DNA from 4 places in the Vibrio taketomensis genome. Region 3 is predicted to be linked to each of the others. Evidence: predicted binding sites of a transcription regulator. Region 3 holds the regulator's gene; each other region holds the start of a gene.
The links. Region 3 encodes MetJ, which represses methionine synthesis genes. Its sites were predicted from a motif close to TTAGACNTNTANANGTCTAA; they were not measured.
Positions count from the first base shown of each region.

Region 1 (3,678 bases), 530 kb from region 3:
AACTTCAGAACCAGTCGCGATAAGAATAAGCTCTGGCTTGCCAGCACAATCTTTAAGAATGTAAGCACCCTTAGCGATGTCAGCCACTTGCTCTGCTGAGCGTGGTTGTTGTGCTAGGTTTTGACGCGAGAAGATAAGCGCTGATGGACCATCTTTACGCTCAATCGCCAGTTTCCAAGCTACTGCTGATTCAACTTGGTCACATGGACGCCATGTGCTCATGTTTGGAGTCAGACGTAGTGATGCGATTTGCTCAACGGGTTGGTGAGTTGGGCCATCTTCGCCAAGACCAATAGAGTCATGCGTGTACACTTGGATATTTTGCACTTTCATTAGTGCCGCCATACGCATTGCGTTACGAGCGTATTCCATGAACATTAGGAAGGTTGCACCGTAAGGAACGAAACCACCGTGCAGTGCGATACCGTTCATGATTGCAGTCATACCAAATTCACGTACACCGTAGTGAATGTAGTTACCAGAGAAGTCGTTTGCTTCTAGCGATTTAGAACCCGACCACATGGTTAGGTTAGACGGTGCTAAGTCAGCAGAGCCACCCATAAATTCTGGTAGCATTGCACCAAACGCTTCTAGTGCATTTTGTGATGCTTTACGTGATGCAATGTTGGCAGGGTTTGCTTGAAGGTCAGCAATGATTTGGCTTGCTTTCGCTTCCCACTCTGCAGGTAATTCACCGTTTACACGGCGTTTAAACTCGGCTGCTTCTGCTGGGTACGCCGCTGCATAAGCGTCAAATTTTGCGTTCCACGCTGCTTCTTTGTCTGCGCCTGCCGCTTTTGCATCCCACTCAGAGTATACGTCTGCAGGGATTTCAAATGCTGGGTGTTCCCAACCTAGGAATTCACGCGCTGCTTTGATTTCTTCCGCACCTAGTGGCGCGCCGTGACAGTCGTGTGAGCCAGATTTGTTTGGTGAACCAAAACCGATGATGGTTTTAGTACAGATTAGCGTTGGACGTGGGTCTGCTTTCGCCGCTTCAATCGCTGCATTGATTGCTGCAGAGTCGTGACCGTCTACTGCTGGGATTACGTGCCAGCCGTAGGCTTCAAAGCGCTTTGGTGTATCGTCAGAGAACCAACCTTCTACATGACCATCGATAGAGATACCGTTGTCATCCCAGAATGCGATGAGCTTACCAAGACCTAGCGTACCAGCAAGGGAGCATGCCTCGTGCGAGATACCTTCCATTAGACAGCCGTCGCCCATAAACACGTAAGTGTGGTGGTCAACGATGTTATGGCCTTCTTTGTTAAACTGCGCAGCCAGTGCTTTCTCTGCCATCGCCATACCAACTGCGTTAGTAATGCCTTGACCTAGTGGACCAGTCGTTGTCTCAACACCTGGTGCGTAGCCGTACTCTGGGTGACCTGGTGTTTTAGAGTGCAGTTGACGGAAATTTTTCAGATCGTCAATTGATAGCTCGTAGCCAGTTAGGTGCAATAGAGAGTAAATCAGCATTGAGCCGTGGCCGTTTGACAGTACAAAACGGTCGCGATCAGCCCACTCTGGGTTAGCTGGGTTGTGGTTTAGATGTGAACGCCAAAGTACTTCAGCGATATCAGCCATACCCATAGGTGCGCCTGGGTGACCAGAGTTAGCTTGTTGAACACCATCCATGCTTAGAGCGCGGATTGCATTGGCAAGATGTTTACGAGAAGACATGTCTGCTCCTGAGTGCAAGTAAGCGAGTTTATTGTTCGAGGGAGTTATTGTGCGCGTATTCTCTCAAAGCCCCAACAGCACTGCAAACGTTTTCCAGACAAAAAACAGACAAAATTTCGGATAATTTCCGCGAAATTGTTAAATACAACACTAATATCAAATTTGCATGCAAACGTTTGTTTCGCTCTTTTCAAAAAGAGTAATTGTAACCAAGCGAATTTAAAATAGACGTCTAGATGTAGAAACACCTACACTCCTTAAGATTATTTTTAGTACGGGAAACTCCTGTACAAGCGACAAAAGTGGAGCTCACATGGCTAAGCACCTATTTACTTCTGAGTCTGTTTCAGAAGGCCATCCAGACAAAATTGCAGACCAGATCTCTGATGCGGTTCTTGATGCGATCCTAGAACAAGACCCGAAAGCACGTGTTGCGTGTGAGACCTACGTAAAAACCGGTATGGTAATGGTTGGTGGCGAGATCACGACTTCTGCATGGGTCGATATCGAAGAACTGACTCGTGAAACGGTACGTGAAATTGGTTACGTGCATTCAGACATGGGCTTTGATGCTAACTCTTGTGCAGTCCTAAACACCATCGGTAAACAATCGCCAGACATCAACCAAGGCGTTGATAAAACAGATCCAAAAGAGCAAGGCGCTGGTGACCAAGGCATCATGTTCGGTTACGCATGTAACGAAACTGACGTTCTTATGCCCGCACCAATCACTTACTCACATCGTCTGGTTCAACGCCAAGCAGAAGTGCGTAAAAACGGTACACTAGATTGGCTACGTCCTGACGCAAAATCTCAGGTAACGTTCCAATACGATCAAGGTAAGATCGTAGGTATCGATGCGGTTGTTCTTTCAACGCAACACTGTGATTCAATCTCTACACCAGATCTTCGCGAAGCGGTAATGGAAGAGATCATCAAGCCAGTTCTTCCTTCAGAATGGCTAAACAAAGAAACTAAATACTTCATCAACCCAACTGGCCGTTTCGTTATCGGTGGTCCAATGGGTGACTGTGGTCTGACTGGGCGTAAAATCATCGTAGATACATACGGCGGCGCAGCTCGTCACGGTGGCGGTGCATTCTCAGGTAAAGATCCATCGAAAGTAGACCGCAGTGCAGCATACGCGGCGCGTTACGTAGCGAAAAACATCGTAGCGGCTGGCATGGCTGACCGTTGTGAGATTCAACTTTCTTACGCAATCGGTGTAGCGGATCCAACGTCTATCATGATCGAAACGTTTGGTACTGAAAAAGTATCACACGACATCATCATCGAAGCCGTGCGTCAGTTCTTCGATCTACGTCCATACGGTCTACAAGAAATGTTGAACCTACTGCAACCAATCTACAAAAAGACGGCTGCATACGGTCACTTCGGTCGTGAAGAGTTCCCTTGGGAAGCAACCGACAAAGCAGCAATGCTACGCGACTTCGCTGGTATCAAATAACACCTCATACCAGCCTCACTGAATGTGATTGATTTATCAGCCCTCGCTACTGCGAGGGCTTTTTTATTGCTTCTCTATTTTCAATCATTCCTGCCGCAGCTTTCGATTGGCGAATAATTTGTAAATTTTCCGATCTCTGTTAATAGTTAAAAAAAAAGTTATTTGTAACGCACAAAACCATGATGCAGCTCACGAAGCGTACACCTACTGGAACAGGTAAAGAGTCTGAGGAAGTTTCCTACCGGTGTCACTCGATGTCTTAACGTTAGCCTACATCATTCATAGCCACGCAGCGCTAGTTGCATCAGTGAGAGACAATCAAGGAGGAGACATGCCTCGAACGGTAAATAATCCATCAGAACTTAAGCAGGATCGGAAACACGTGCCCAATCATGAGTACGCGCGCACGTTCCCCTGTAATACAGTCAGCATTAGTGCCCCATTCCATTGGCTGGCGCTTGGACTGCACGACTTTGTACGCTTGCCGCTGATCAGTGCTTTCTACGGTATCTGCTTTATGGCCGCAG
Region 1 covers NZ_AP019649.1:2,616,219-2,619,896, forward strand. Annotated here, with positions in the region: gene tkt (transketolase) at 1-1,683, opposite strand, end outside; gene metK (methionine adenosyltransferase) at 1,997-3,151, shown strand; gene Vt282_RS12105 (DUF2189 domain-containing protein) at 3,483-3,678, shown strand, end outside.
Region 1: a site for MetJ is predicted at 1,908-1,927, ahead of metK (methionine adenosyltransferase). Genes of this name have one in related genera too.

Region 2 (3,678 bases), 1.1 Mb from region 3:
CGGTCATTTGGCTTGCCGTGTCGTCACTCAAAATTGAAGCCTTCATGGTGACGGCGGCGTTAACTTATTTCTATACGCAAGTGCAAACCAAAAAAACGCGTGAGAAAGGGCCGCTTTGGGTGATGTATCTAGCGAACGGTTTAGCCTTGGCTTACGTGGCCATTATGCTTGGTGAGCAAACGAATTTTGCAGCGAGTGCCAACGTGTTTATGCAAATTCTTCTGTTGGGCGGCTGTTTTGCTCAACTGCTATTGGTAGTCGCACGCTCACGTTTACAAGCATTTCAACGCATTTTGCCAGTTGTTGGTGTCGTGTCTGCAATGCTGACCAGCTTAACCATTCTAGGTGCAATTTATGGGTTACCGGATAGTGAGCTTGAGCAATTAATTATGCCGTTGTTTACTTCATTTGGTGCCATGATTGTCGGTGTGGTTGTATGGTGCTGGCATATGTTCAGCCACAAAGCGGCCAATAAAGTTCAGCTTGGTTTAGCGCTAACAGCCTTGTTGGTCGCAAGTTTAGCTAGTCAGTCATTGCTAGTACTTTAAATGGTGCTAACGCATCTGATTTAAAATTATTCGATCCCACTCACTGTTAAATCAGTCAATGAGAACTAGGCTTTGAGTAAGCTTACTTTTCAAAGCGGGAGTGGAGATATGGATCTGAGCAATGTACGCAGCCTAGATAGCATTATTCTACTAGGCATCGTCAATGAGAAGCTGCGCCTTGAGTGTGATAGCTTTGACGAATTGGTTAGTATGTATGAAATGGACGTTGAACAAGTGGTCGGTAAACTCGATGTACTTGGTTACCAATACGACCCGCTGACCAACCAGTTTAAAGCCAATCAAGGTTAGCCATTCAATTAGTAGATAAATCGTTAAGCCTCATCTATCGATGGGGCTTTTTTACGCCAGCTTAATACCTTCCAAATGGCTTTTGCATTGTTGCTTTGCCGTCGAGAAAAACGCTTGCAGATAGCGTTTGTCTCGCTCTGAACTCCTTACTGCGGCAAACAATCGGCGCCACAATCCGTCACCCAGAGGAATGCTAGCAATTAAGCCTTGGCGAGAAAATTCACTGATTGCCCAGTTGGGCAGGGCGGCGACTCCCAAACCTGCGGAAACCATCTGCACCAACATGAGTGTGTTATCGCATTGCTTCCATTTAGCTGGCTCAATACCTGCAGGCTGTAAGAAGTGTTTGACCACATCCAAGCGTTGCTTTTGTACTGGGTAGGAGATCAACGTTTGATCAGCGATATCCTGTGGAGTAATGGCCTTTTTTTCCGCTAACGGATGATTGATTGCGGTAATTAGCCGCATTTCAAAATCAAATAGGGGCTCAAAATGTACTTCTGATCTCGGCTGAATATCGGAAGTAATCACTAAATCTAGCTCGCCACTCATTAAAGCTGGCAGGGGCTCAAAACCAAAACCTGATGAAAAGTCCAGAGCGACACTTGGCCAACTTAGTTGGTACTCTTTGAGTGCTGGCATTAGCCATTGAAAGCAAGAGTGGCACTCGATCGCCATATGCAGCCTTCCATTGACGTCTTCCTTTAGGCTAGCAATCGCATTTTCTGCTTTAGCAAAACGCGGCAATACTTCATCAGCGAGGCGTAATAGGATGTCACCTTCTGAGGTGAATTTTACTGGTCGAGTTTTGCGTAAAAAAAGTTGTCCACCGAGCCGCGATTCAAGCTCTTTGATCTGGTGTGATAACGCAGATTGGGTGAGATGAAGTGCCGTAGCTGTAGCGGTAAGCGATCCTGTCTCACGCAAAGATGCAATGGTACGTAAATGTTTAAGCTCAATCATAAGCCTTGTTTACCTAAATATTCATTCCTTGAATAACAATAACCTAACGTCTTTTAAATTGAATGTAAACGTCTAGACGTCTATTAATTATAAATGGAATCAATTATCCATCAGGCATACATGAAATAATTTAATAATCACATTGAATAATTGGACGTTGTTTAGCCAGACAAATAACGCAATATTTTAGCCATCTGGACATCTTAAGTGTTCATCTAAATAGACTAACAACGACTAAGGATTAGGACGATGGCAACAATTGCACATATTCTCGGGTATCCCCGAATTGGCGAAAAACGTGAATTAAAATTCGCGCTTGAAAAGTACTGGCGCGGTGAGATTGATCAAAAGGCATTGAAACAAGTCGGCGCAGAGTTGCGTGATCACAACTGGCAAGTTCAAGCCAATGCAGGTTTAGATTTTGTCACTGCTGGGGACTTTGCATGGTATGACCACGTACTGACTACCACACTGTTACTTGGGCATGTTCCAAAGCGTCATCATCAAGGATTCCCAGATCTCGATACGTTATTTCGTGTGGGACGCGGGCAGTCACAAGACGCTTGCGGCTGCACGGGTAGTGCCGCGTCAGACATGACCAAATGGTTTAACACCAACTATCACTATATTGTGCCGGAGTTTAGTAAAGATGATACGTTTGAGGTGAGTTGGCCTCAATTGTTTGAAGAGGTAAATCAAGCGTTGCAAGCAGGCCATAAAGTAAAACCTGTTCTGCTTGGACCGTTGAGTTACTTATATCTTGGTAAAGAGGTAGAAGAGGGTTTTGACCGTTTGTCTTTATTGCCACGTTTGCTTTCGGCTTATCAAGCTATTTTGGCTAAGCTAGCCAAACAAGGGGTGGAATGGGTGCAAATTGATGAGCCTATTTTAAGCCTAGAATTGGATAAAAAGTGGCTGGACTCGTTTAAATTGGCGTATCAAGTCATTCGCAGTGACGTAAAAGTTCTGCTAACGACCTACTTTGATTCCGTCGAAGATACATTGGAGCGCATTGTTGAACTAAACGTTGATGGTTTACACCTGGATGTGTCGGCTGCCCCTGAGCAACTTAATAAGGTAGTTGAAAAACTACCTCAGGATTGGGTGTTGTCGGCAGGCGTGATTAACGGGCGCAACGTTTGGCGCGCGGATCTCTCAAAGCAACTTGAGTTACTTGAACCGATAAAAGCAAACCTCGGTGATAAGTTGTGGGTAGCAAGTTCGTGTTCATTACTGCATAGCCCAGTTGATTTGGAGCTGGAACCAAATTTAAGCGAAGAAGTGACCAGTTGGTTTGCATTTGCCAAACAAAAAGTCGCGGAAGTGACATTATTAGCCAAAGCACTTGATGGTGACCAGAATGCCATTCTTGCTTGTGATACCTACAGCGCGCCGATCCAAGCTCGTAAGCAATCTACTCAGGTTAATAAACCTCGCGTAAAACAGCGTTTGAACTCGATAAGCAAAGCACTCACAGAACGAAGTGCAACTTATAGAGAGCGCGCTGCTCATCAGGCTGAAGTATTAGGTTTACCACTGTTTCCAACCACGACGATTGGTTCGTTTCCGCAGACAAGCGAGATCCGGCTGCAACGTAGCGCCTTTCGTGCAGGCAAGCTGAGCAATGATGACTATCAATCTGCACTTAGAGGGCATATAGAAGACGCGGTTAAACGCCAAGAGGCGCTGGACTTAGACGTGTTAGTGCACGGTGAAGCCGAGCGTAATGATATGGTGGAATACTTTGCGGAAAACCTAGCAGGATTCCAAACAACCAAGTTTGGTTGGGTGCAAAGTTACGGTTCACGCTGCGTAAAACCAGCCATTGTGGTGGCCGATATTGAGCGTGAAAAACCGA
Region 2 covers NZ_AP019649.1:1,313,778-1,317,455, forward strand. Annotated here, with positions in the region: gene Vt282_RS06120 (hypothetical protein) at 1-548, shown strand, start outside; gene Vt282_RS06125 (DUF4250 domain-containing protein) at 657-857, shown strand; gene metR (HTH-type transcriptional regulator MetR) at 909-1,820, opposite strand; gene metE (5-methyltetrahydropteroyltriglutamate--homocysteine S-methyltransferase) at 2,070-3,678, shown strand, end outside.
Region 2: a site for MetJ is predicted at 1,885-1,904, ahead of metE (5-methyltetrahydropteroyltriglutamate--homocysteine S-methyltransferase). Genes of this name have one in related genera too.

Region 3 (3,678 bases):
GTCTAAACCCGTGATGGAAGGTAAAGCCCTGCTATTTAAACGCTTTGCTGGATTAGATTCGATTGATATTGAAGTGAAACACCGCACCATTGAAGAGTTTGTCGACACGGTTGCCAATATTGCAGACACCTTTGGTGGCATCAACTTAGAAGACATCAAAGCGCCAGATTGCTTTGAAATTGAAAAGCAGCTAATCGAGCGTTGTGATGTGCCGGTTTTTCACGATGACCAACACGGCACCGCGATAGTCACCGCCGCCGGTATGCTTAATGCGATGGAGCTACAAGGCAAAAAACTAGAAGACGCAACTATTGTCTGCCTTGGTGCTGGTGCAGCCGCCGTTGCGTGTATGGAATTACTAATCAAATGCGGTGCGATGCGTGAAAAAATTTACATGTTGGATCGCAAGGGCGTAATTCACACTCGTCGTGACGATCTCAATGAATACAAAAAGTTATTTGCTAACAATACCGATAAACGCACTCTAGAAGATGTGATTGAGGGTGCCGATATCTTCCTTGGTGTGTCCGGGCCGAACCTACTTCCACAAGATGCGCTGAAATTAATGGCCGATAAGCCGATCGTATTTGCCTGTTCAAACCCAGATCCAGAAATTAAGCCCGAGCTGGCTCATCAAGTACGTGATGATTTAATTATGGGTACGGGCCGCAGTGACTATCCAAACCAAGTCAATAACGTACTTTGTTTCCCGTTTATTTTCCGCGGTGCACTGGATGTGCGTGCCAGTGAAATAAATGATGAAATGAAATTAGCCGCGGTAGAAGCAATTCGTCAACTAGCGAAATTGCCAGTACCAGCAGAAGTACTTGCGGCTGCAGGTGTGGATTCATTGGAATTTGGTCGTGATTACATTATTCCAAAACCGATGGATCCTAGACTGCTCGCGAATGTCGCCAAAGCCGTCGCGCAAGCTGCGGTAGACTCCGGTGTCGCTCGAATTGAAATGCCTGAAAATTATATGGCTTAGCTGTCGTTGCTATCGACTCTTTGAACGTTAATCATAAACACAAAAACCGCAGTTTTAACTGCGGTTTTTGTGTGCATCACTGGTTGGTGCTTATACCAGCCGACAACGTTTAGTCATCAAATGCTTCAAACTCGATGCCCATCGCCGTCATCAATTCTTTCGCTTCTGATGGAATGTCATCAGGGCGGTCTTTACGCAAATCTTCATCGGTCGGCAAAGGCTGTCCGGTGTAGGCATGCAAAAACGCTTCACATAGCAATTCACTATTAGTCGCATGGCGTAGGTTATTGATTTGGCGGCGCGTGCGCTCATCCGTCAATACCTTTAATACTTTCAATGGAATTGAAACGGTAATCTTTTTTACTTGTTCGCTCTTCTTTCCATGTTCAGCATATGGGCTAATGTAATCGCCATTCCAGTCTGCCATTGCGCACCTTCGTTATAGTTTGATCGGTAATTTGGTTAGGTGCTAATTTTAGCGGCTTTTAAGGCTGCAAGCAAAGACATATAGACGTCCAGATGTATTGACGGCTCACATTTAGACAAGTAAAGTAGCGTAAATGGATTGTGAATGCATTGTATCTACGCTCGCTCGTTGAGAAAACGCATTCTTACTGACAAATCACAATTTGTTCGAAAGGAAACACTTATGAGCACCCGCAAGCCTGCTACTATCGCGGTTCGTACCGGCATAGAGTCCGATACTCAACACAACGCCGTCGTTCCTCCTATTTATCTTTCAACCAATTATGGTTTCTCTGCTTTTGGTGATGTGCCAAAATACGATTACACGCGTTCAGGCAACCCTAATCGAGGCTTGCTGGAAAAAACACTCTACCAATTAGAATCAGGCCAAGGCGCGGTAATCACCAACTGCGGAACCTCTGCTCTTAATCTGTTAGCCACCAGCTTATTAGGCCCCAATGACCTCATCATCGCACCACATGACTGCTATGGTGGCAGCTACCGTCTTTTTAACACTCGCGCTCAAAAAGGTGACTTTAAGGTCTTATTTGTCGATCAGTCTGATCCGCAAGCACTCAGTCACGCATTAGCTCAAAAGCCTAAATTAGTCCTAGTTGAAACACCATCAAATCCACTGGTGCGTGTCGTGGATATCGAACAAATTTGTCAGCAGGCACATGCGGTTGATGCCTTAGTCGCGGTCGACAATACCTTTCTAACTCCAGTGTACCAAAAGCCTCTTGAACTCGGCGCGGATATTGTCATTCACTCGACGACCAAATTCATTAACGGCCACTCCGATGTGATTGGCGGTGTCGTCATTACCAAAACCCATGAATTGGCGGAAGAACTCGCTTGGTGGGGTAATTGTATTGGCGCAACGGGCACGCCATTTGATAGCTACATGACACTGCGAGGTCTACGCACATTGTCTGCTCGTATGCGTGTCCACGAAGAGAGCGCAACGCATATTCTTGAGTTTCTCAAAAAACATGCATTGGTCGGTAATATTTATCACCCAAGTTTACCCACTCATCCAGGTCATCAAATTGCACTCAAACAACAAAGTGGCTTTGGCTCTATGCTCAGCTTTGAATTTGCAGGTAGTTTTGAACAACTCAAAACCTTTGTGAGTGGGCTACAATTGTTCTCCCTCGCAGAATCACTTGGTGGTGTTGAAAGCTTAATCTGTCATCCCGCATCGATGACACACCGCGCGATGGGCGAAGCCGCACTGGCAGAAGCTGGCGTTTCACAGCAATTATTACGTTTATCAGTTGGTCTTGAAGATGCAGACGATCTTATCGCTGATTTGGAACAAGCATTCGCATTGGCACTGGAGCAAAACTAAATGAGTATCGAAAGACAACTGCATAAATTTGGTGGTAGCAGTTTGGCGGATCCTGAATGCTATCGCCGTGTGGTGCAAATACTGAAACAATACTCTCAAGCGGAGGATTTGATCGTTGTTTCTGCTGCAGGCAAAACCACCAACCATTTGATTGAATTTATTGAAGGCTTATATAAAGACGGTCGCATCGCTCACGAAGCGCTACAAGACGTCAAAAAATTTCAAGTAAATCTGATTGAACAACTGCTAAGCGGCGACGAACAAACGGCGCTGATCGCCCAACTCAACGATGAGTTTAAGTTACTCGGAGAACTTTCAGCTCCGCTGACTGATGCGGAACAAGCTGCCGTACTTGGACATGGTGAAAGCTGGTCTGCACGTTTACTATCAACACTGCTGAACCAAAATAAACTCACATCTATCGCCCTCGATTCTCGCAACTTTTTACGTGCAGAAGCTGGAACTCAACCTGAAGTCGATCGCGGCACCTCTTATCCACTGCTAAATGCCATTCTTTCACAACATTCTCAACATCGAGTGGTGATCACAGGCTTTATGGCACAAAACCAACAGGGCCATACCGTACTGCTCGGTCGAAATGGTTCAGATTACTCCGCGACGGTGATTGGCGCATTAGCCCAAGTGAGTAAAGTGACTATTTGGAGCGACGTTGCCGGCGTCTATAGTGCCGATCCTCGTATTGTTGAAGATGCTTGCCTTCTGCCATTGCTGCGCCTTGATGAAGCGAGCGAATTGGCACGCTTAGCTGCTCCCGTGTTGCATAGCCGTACCCTACAACCTGTCGCGCAAAGTGCGATGGATTGCCATCTGCGTTGCAGCTACGAACCTGAAGCAGGTTCAACACGTATCGAAC
Region 3 covers NZ_AP019649.1:182,183-185,860, reverse strand. Annotated here, with positions in the region: gene Vt282_RS00880 (malic enzyme-like NAD(P)-binding protein) at 1-988, shown strand, start outside; gene metJ (met regulon transcriptional regulator MetJ) at 1,098-1,415, opposite strand; gene Vt282_RS00870 (O-succinylhomoserine (thiol)-lyase) at 1,638-2,804, shown strand; gene Vt282_RS00865 (bifunctional aspartate kinase/homoserine dehydrogenase II) at 2,805-3,678, shown strand, end outside.

Region 4 (3,678 bases), 1.2 Mb from region 3:
GGACAATGTTCTATTTCCTTTCTCTCGACCCAGCACGCGCCATGAGCTTTGCCGGTGCTCTCACAGCCCCTAGCTTTGCCTTTATGGGGATTACCTTTCCAGTGTCTGATATGAACAGCTTGGCGCAATTTTGGCGAAGTTTGCTTCCTATTAGTCACTATATTGAAGTGCAAGTTGAGCAGATGAACTATGGGTTAAGTTGGATAGACTCTTTGCCATCATTACTGCCATTTATTTGGTATTTGTTACCTCTTCTCGTCACCTTGATGCTAATTAATAAACATCTCAAACAGGAGCGTGGCAATGAACCTGTTAAAACTGCTTAAATGCGAACTGAATGCGCTGCTCTCCAACCCTGTTGTGATGCTAACCGTCTTTGGTGGTGTCGTGTTTTACTCATTTCTGTATCCATTGCCGTACAGCCATCAAACGCCACGTGAACAACCCATTAGCGTGGTGAATTTAGATAAAAGCCAGACAAGCTACCAACTTGAACGTATGGTCGATGCAACGCCGCAAGTTCGAGTAGTACAAAGAGATAACTCTATCGCAGCCGCCAAACAAGCATTTCTCAATCGGGAAATTAGCGGAATTTTGGTGATACCAGAGCATTTCTACAAAGACTTATTACTCGGAAAAAGCCCAACGCTGGCCTATGCCGGTGATGCCTCATACTTTCTCGTTTACGGTACTATCGTAGAAGGTTTGGCTCAAGCTGGCGGCACGCTTGCAGCAAAAACGACCGTGAATAAATTAGTCATCGATGGCACACCAATTGAGCAAGCCGTGCACCAATACGCACCATCACAACTCAACATGAAACCCACCTTTAATGCTCGCATGGGTTATGTCGATTATGTTGTACCGGCGGTTTTTGTGTTGATTTTGCAGCAAACACTGGCGATTGCTTCTGGCGTTCTAGGGGGGACTCAAAAAGGTCAAAGAGGCTATTGGGATCAGGTATCAGTGATAAAACTGATTGGAGTGCGCTGCTTGGTACTCGTTTCAATATACTATCTATTGAGCCTTTACTACTTTGGCGCAAGTTACAGCATGCATGGCATCAGCCAACTTGCTGATCCTATTAACTTACTCACTCTATTGTTGCCATTTCTTTTATGTTCTTGTGCGATCGGAATGGTGCTTGGTGCCATTTTGCCAAGGCGAGAATTAGTCACTTTAGTTGTGTTAGTCAGCTCAATGCCGTTGGTCTTTAGTGCAGGATTTATTTGGCCGACTCAATCCATTCCACAAGCGATCGTATGGTTAGCTAACGCCTTCCCTAGTACTCCGGGGATTCAAGCATTCTTAGGTCTAAATCAAATGGGCGCTTCGTGGCAAACTATCGCCCCCCATTACACCCAACTGTGGTTGCAAACCTTGGTTTGGTTAGTGCTCGCCGCACTTACATTGAACCGAGTACAAAATTCTCAACGCTGATGCCACTTTTGCCAACGTGTGCGCATGTTATCGATCACTTGGATCGAGACACCGTGCACGTTGGTGTATTCACCCGTACATTCAATCACCTCGAAATCAGCCTTGTAACGTCTTGCCATCAGAAAATATGGCATGATTTCCCAACGGCGGACAAACGTGTTAGCAACAACCACATCTTGATGATTGCGCAATGCCTGTTCTGTTTGGTGGCGACACCAATTATGCGCTTGCTCTAAGTGGCTAGGATCAAACACATACTCACCACTTTGATTAATAAAGTACATATCAGCTTCAAAATGCTGTGCAGCCAAGGTTTTTGCGAGTGTCGATTTACCAGAACCGGGTAAACCTCGAATGAGAGTAAGTTTTGCCATTTGATAAACATGGTGCGGAAATTAGTATCAGTATACTGAAATTGTAGGTCGACAATCCAATATGATTGTTGTAAGTTTGGATGTATAGACGTCCAGATATACAGCTTTAGGGAGAAAGCCGTGCCAATTAAGATCCCAGATCAACTGCCAGCCTCAGACATTTTACGCCAAGAGAATATCTTCGTAATGTCAGAAACGCGCGCATCAACGCAGAATATTCGTCCGCTGAAAGTGCTGATCCTTAATCTTATGCCTAAAAAAATTGAGACGGAAACTCAGTTCTTGCGCTTACTATCAAACAGTCCACTGCAGGTAGATATTGAGCTGTTACGTATCGATAATCGCCCAAGCAAAAATACACCGACTCAGCATTTAGACACCTTTTATCGTCAGTTTGAAATGGTCAAACAACGTAATTTTGATGGCATGATTATCACCGGAGCCCCGCTCGGTTTAGTTCAATTTGAAGATGTTATCTACTGGGAGCATCTGCAAAACATCATGAATTGGGCGAAAGAACACGTAACCTCAACGCTATACGTATGCTGGGCAGCACAAGCTGGGTTGAAATTGCTGTACGACTTACCCAAGCGTACTCGTAAAGAAAAGCTCTCCGGGGTTTATCAACATCAAACATTGAATAACACCCACCCACTGCTGCGTGGTTTTGACGATGAATTTTTAGCGCCCCATTCTCGCTATGCTGATTTCTCTGCTCAATATCTTTCAGAACATACTGATCTCGATATTTTGGCGACATCGGATGTTGCCGGCGTTTATCTCGCCGCAACAAAAGACAAACGAAACGTATTCGTCACTGGTCACCCTGAATATGACTCGCACACTCTGCACAATGAATACATTCGCGATCTAGGTGAAGGGATGGAACCTGCGTTACCAATCAACTACTACCCTGATAACAACCCAGAGATCGCACCCAGAGCCAGTTGGCGTAGTCACGGACATTTGCTGTTCTCAAACTGGCTCAATTACTGCGTTTACCAACAAACGCCATTTGATTTGGAACACTTTAGCGAAGCGAACTTCACGAAAGACGACTAGCAATCCTTTCTCTTTGATCCAAGTGGCATCACGCTACTTGGATCCATCGCTCAATATTTTCATTGAATATGCCAATTTCCTCGCATCAATCCCACGTAACACTCTCAATTTGCACACATTCACGCCTATACTGAGCAGTCTCTCGAAGGGGAAATACAATGAAAAAAGCCATCTTAAGCATGTCAGTCGCACTTTTCATGTCAGCCTGTGTGACAGTTGAGGTGAACCAAGAACCAGAAATTAAAACGCCACCGAAAGAAAAGGCTGAAGCTCGTATCGCACTAGGTATGGGATATCTCGATCAAGGAAACATGATTAAAGCGCGCGAAAACTTGGAACTCGCATATGAACACGCACCAAAGTATTACCGTTCGCAGCTAAGCCTTGCTCACTACTATGAAAAAGTTGGTGAAGACAAGAAAGCACGTTCAATGTATGAAAAGTCGTTATCGCAAAACCCAGAAAACGGGAACGTACTCAACAACTTTGGTACATTTTTGTGCAAACAAGGTGAATACGAAAAAGCCGATAAATTCTTTAATCGCGCTATAGAACAGCCCTACTACTACCAAGTTGCTGGTAGCTATGAAAACGCCGCATTTTGCGCATTAAAATCAGGAAAACAAGAACAAGCAATGGCTTACTTTAAGCGTGCGCTTGATTATGAACCAATGCGTTTTCGTTCGAATCTCAACCTTGCCAAACTAGAGATTGAAAGCGACATGCTAATGGATGCGCGTCTTCGTTTAATGCGCTTTAGTCAAAGCTATGGTCCACGCAAAGAAGCGCTGCAACTGATGAT
Region 4 covers NZ_AP019649.1:1,391,536-1,395,213, reverse strand. Annotated here, with positions in the region: gene Vt282_RS06510 (ABC transporter permease) at 1-326, shown strand, start outside; gene Vt282_RS06505 (ABC transporter permease) at 304-1,440, shown strand; gene Vt282_RS06500 (AAA family ATPase) at 1,431-1,814, opposite strand; gene metA (homoserine O-acetyltransferase MetA) at 1,935-2,876, shown strand; gene pilW (type IV pilus biogenesis/stability protein PilW) at 3,035-3,678, shown strand, end outside.
Region 4: a site for MetJ is predicted at 1,891-1,910, ahead of metA (homoserine O-acetyltransferase MetA). Genes of this name have one in related genera too.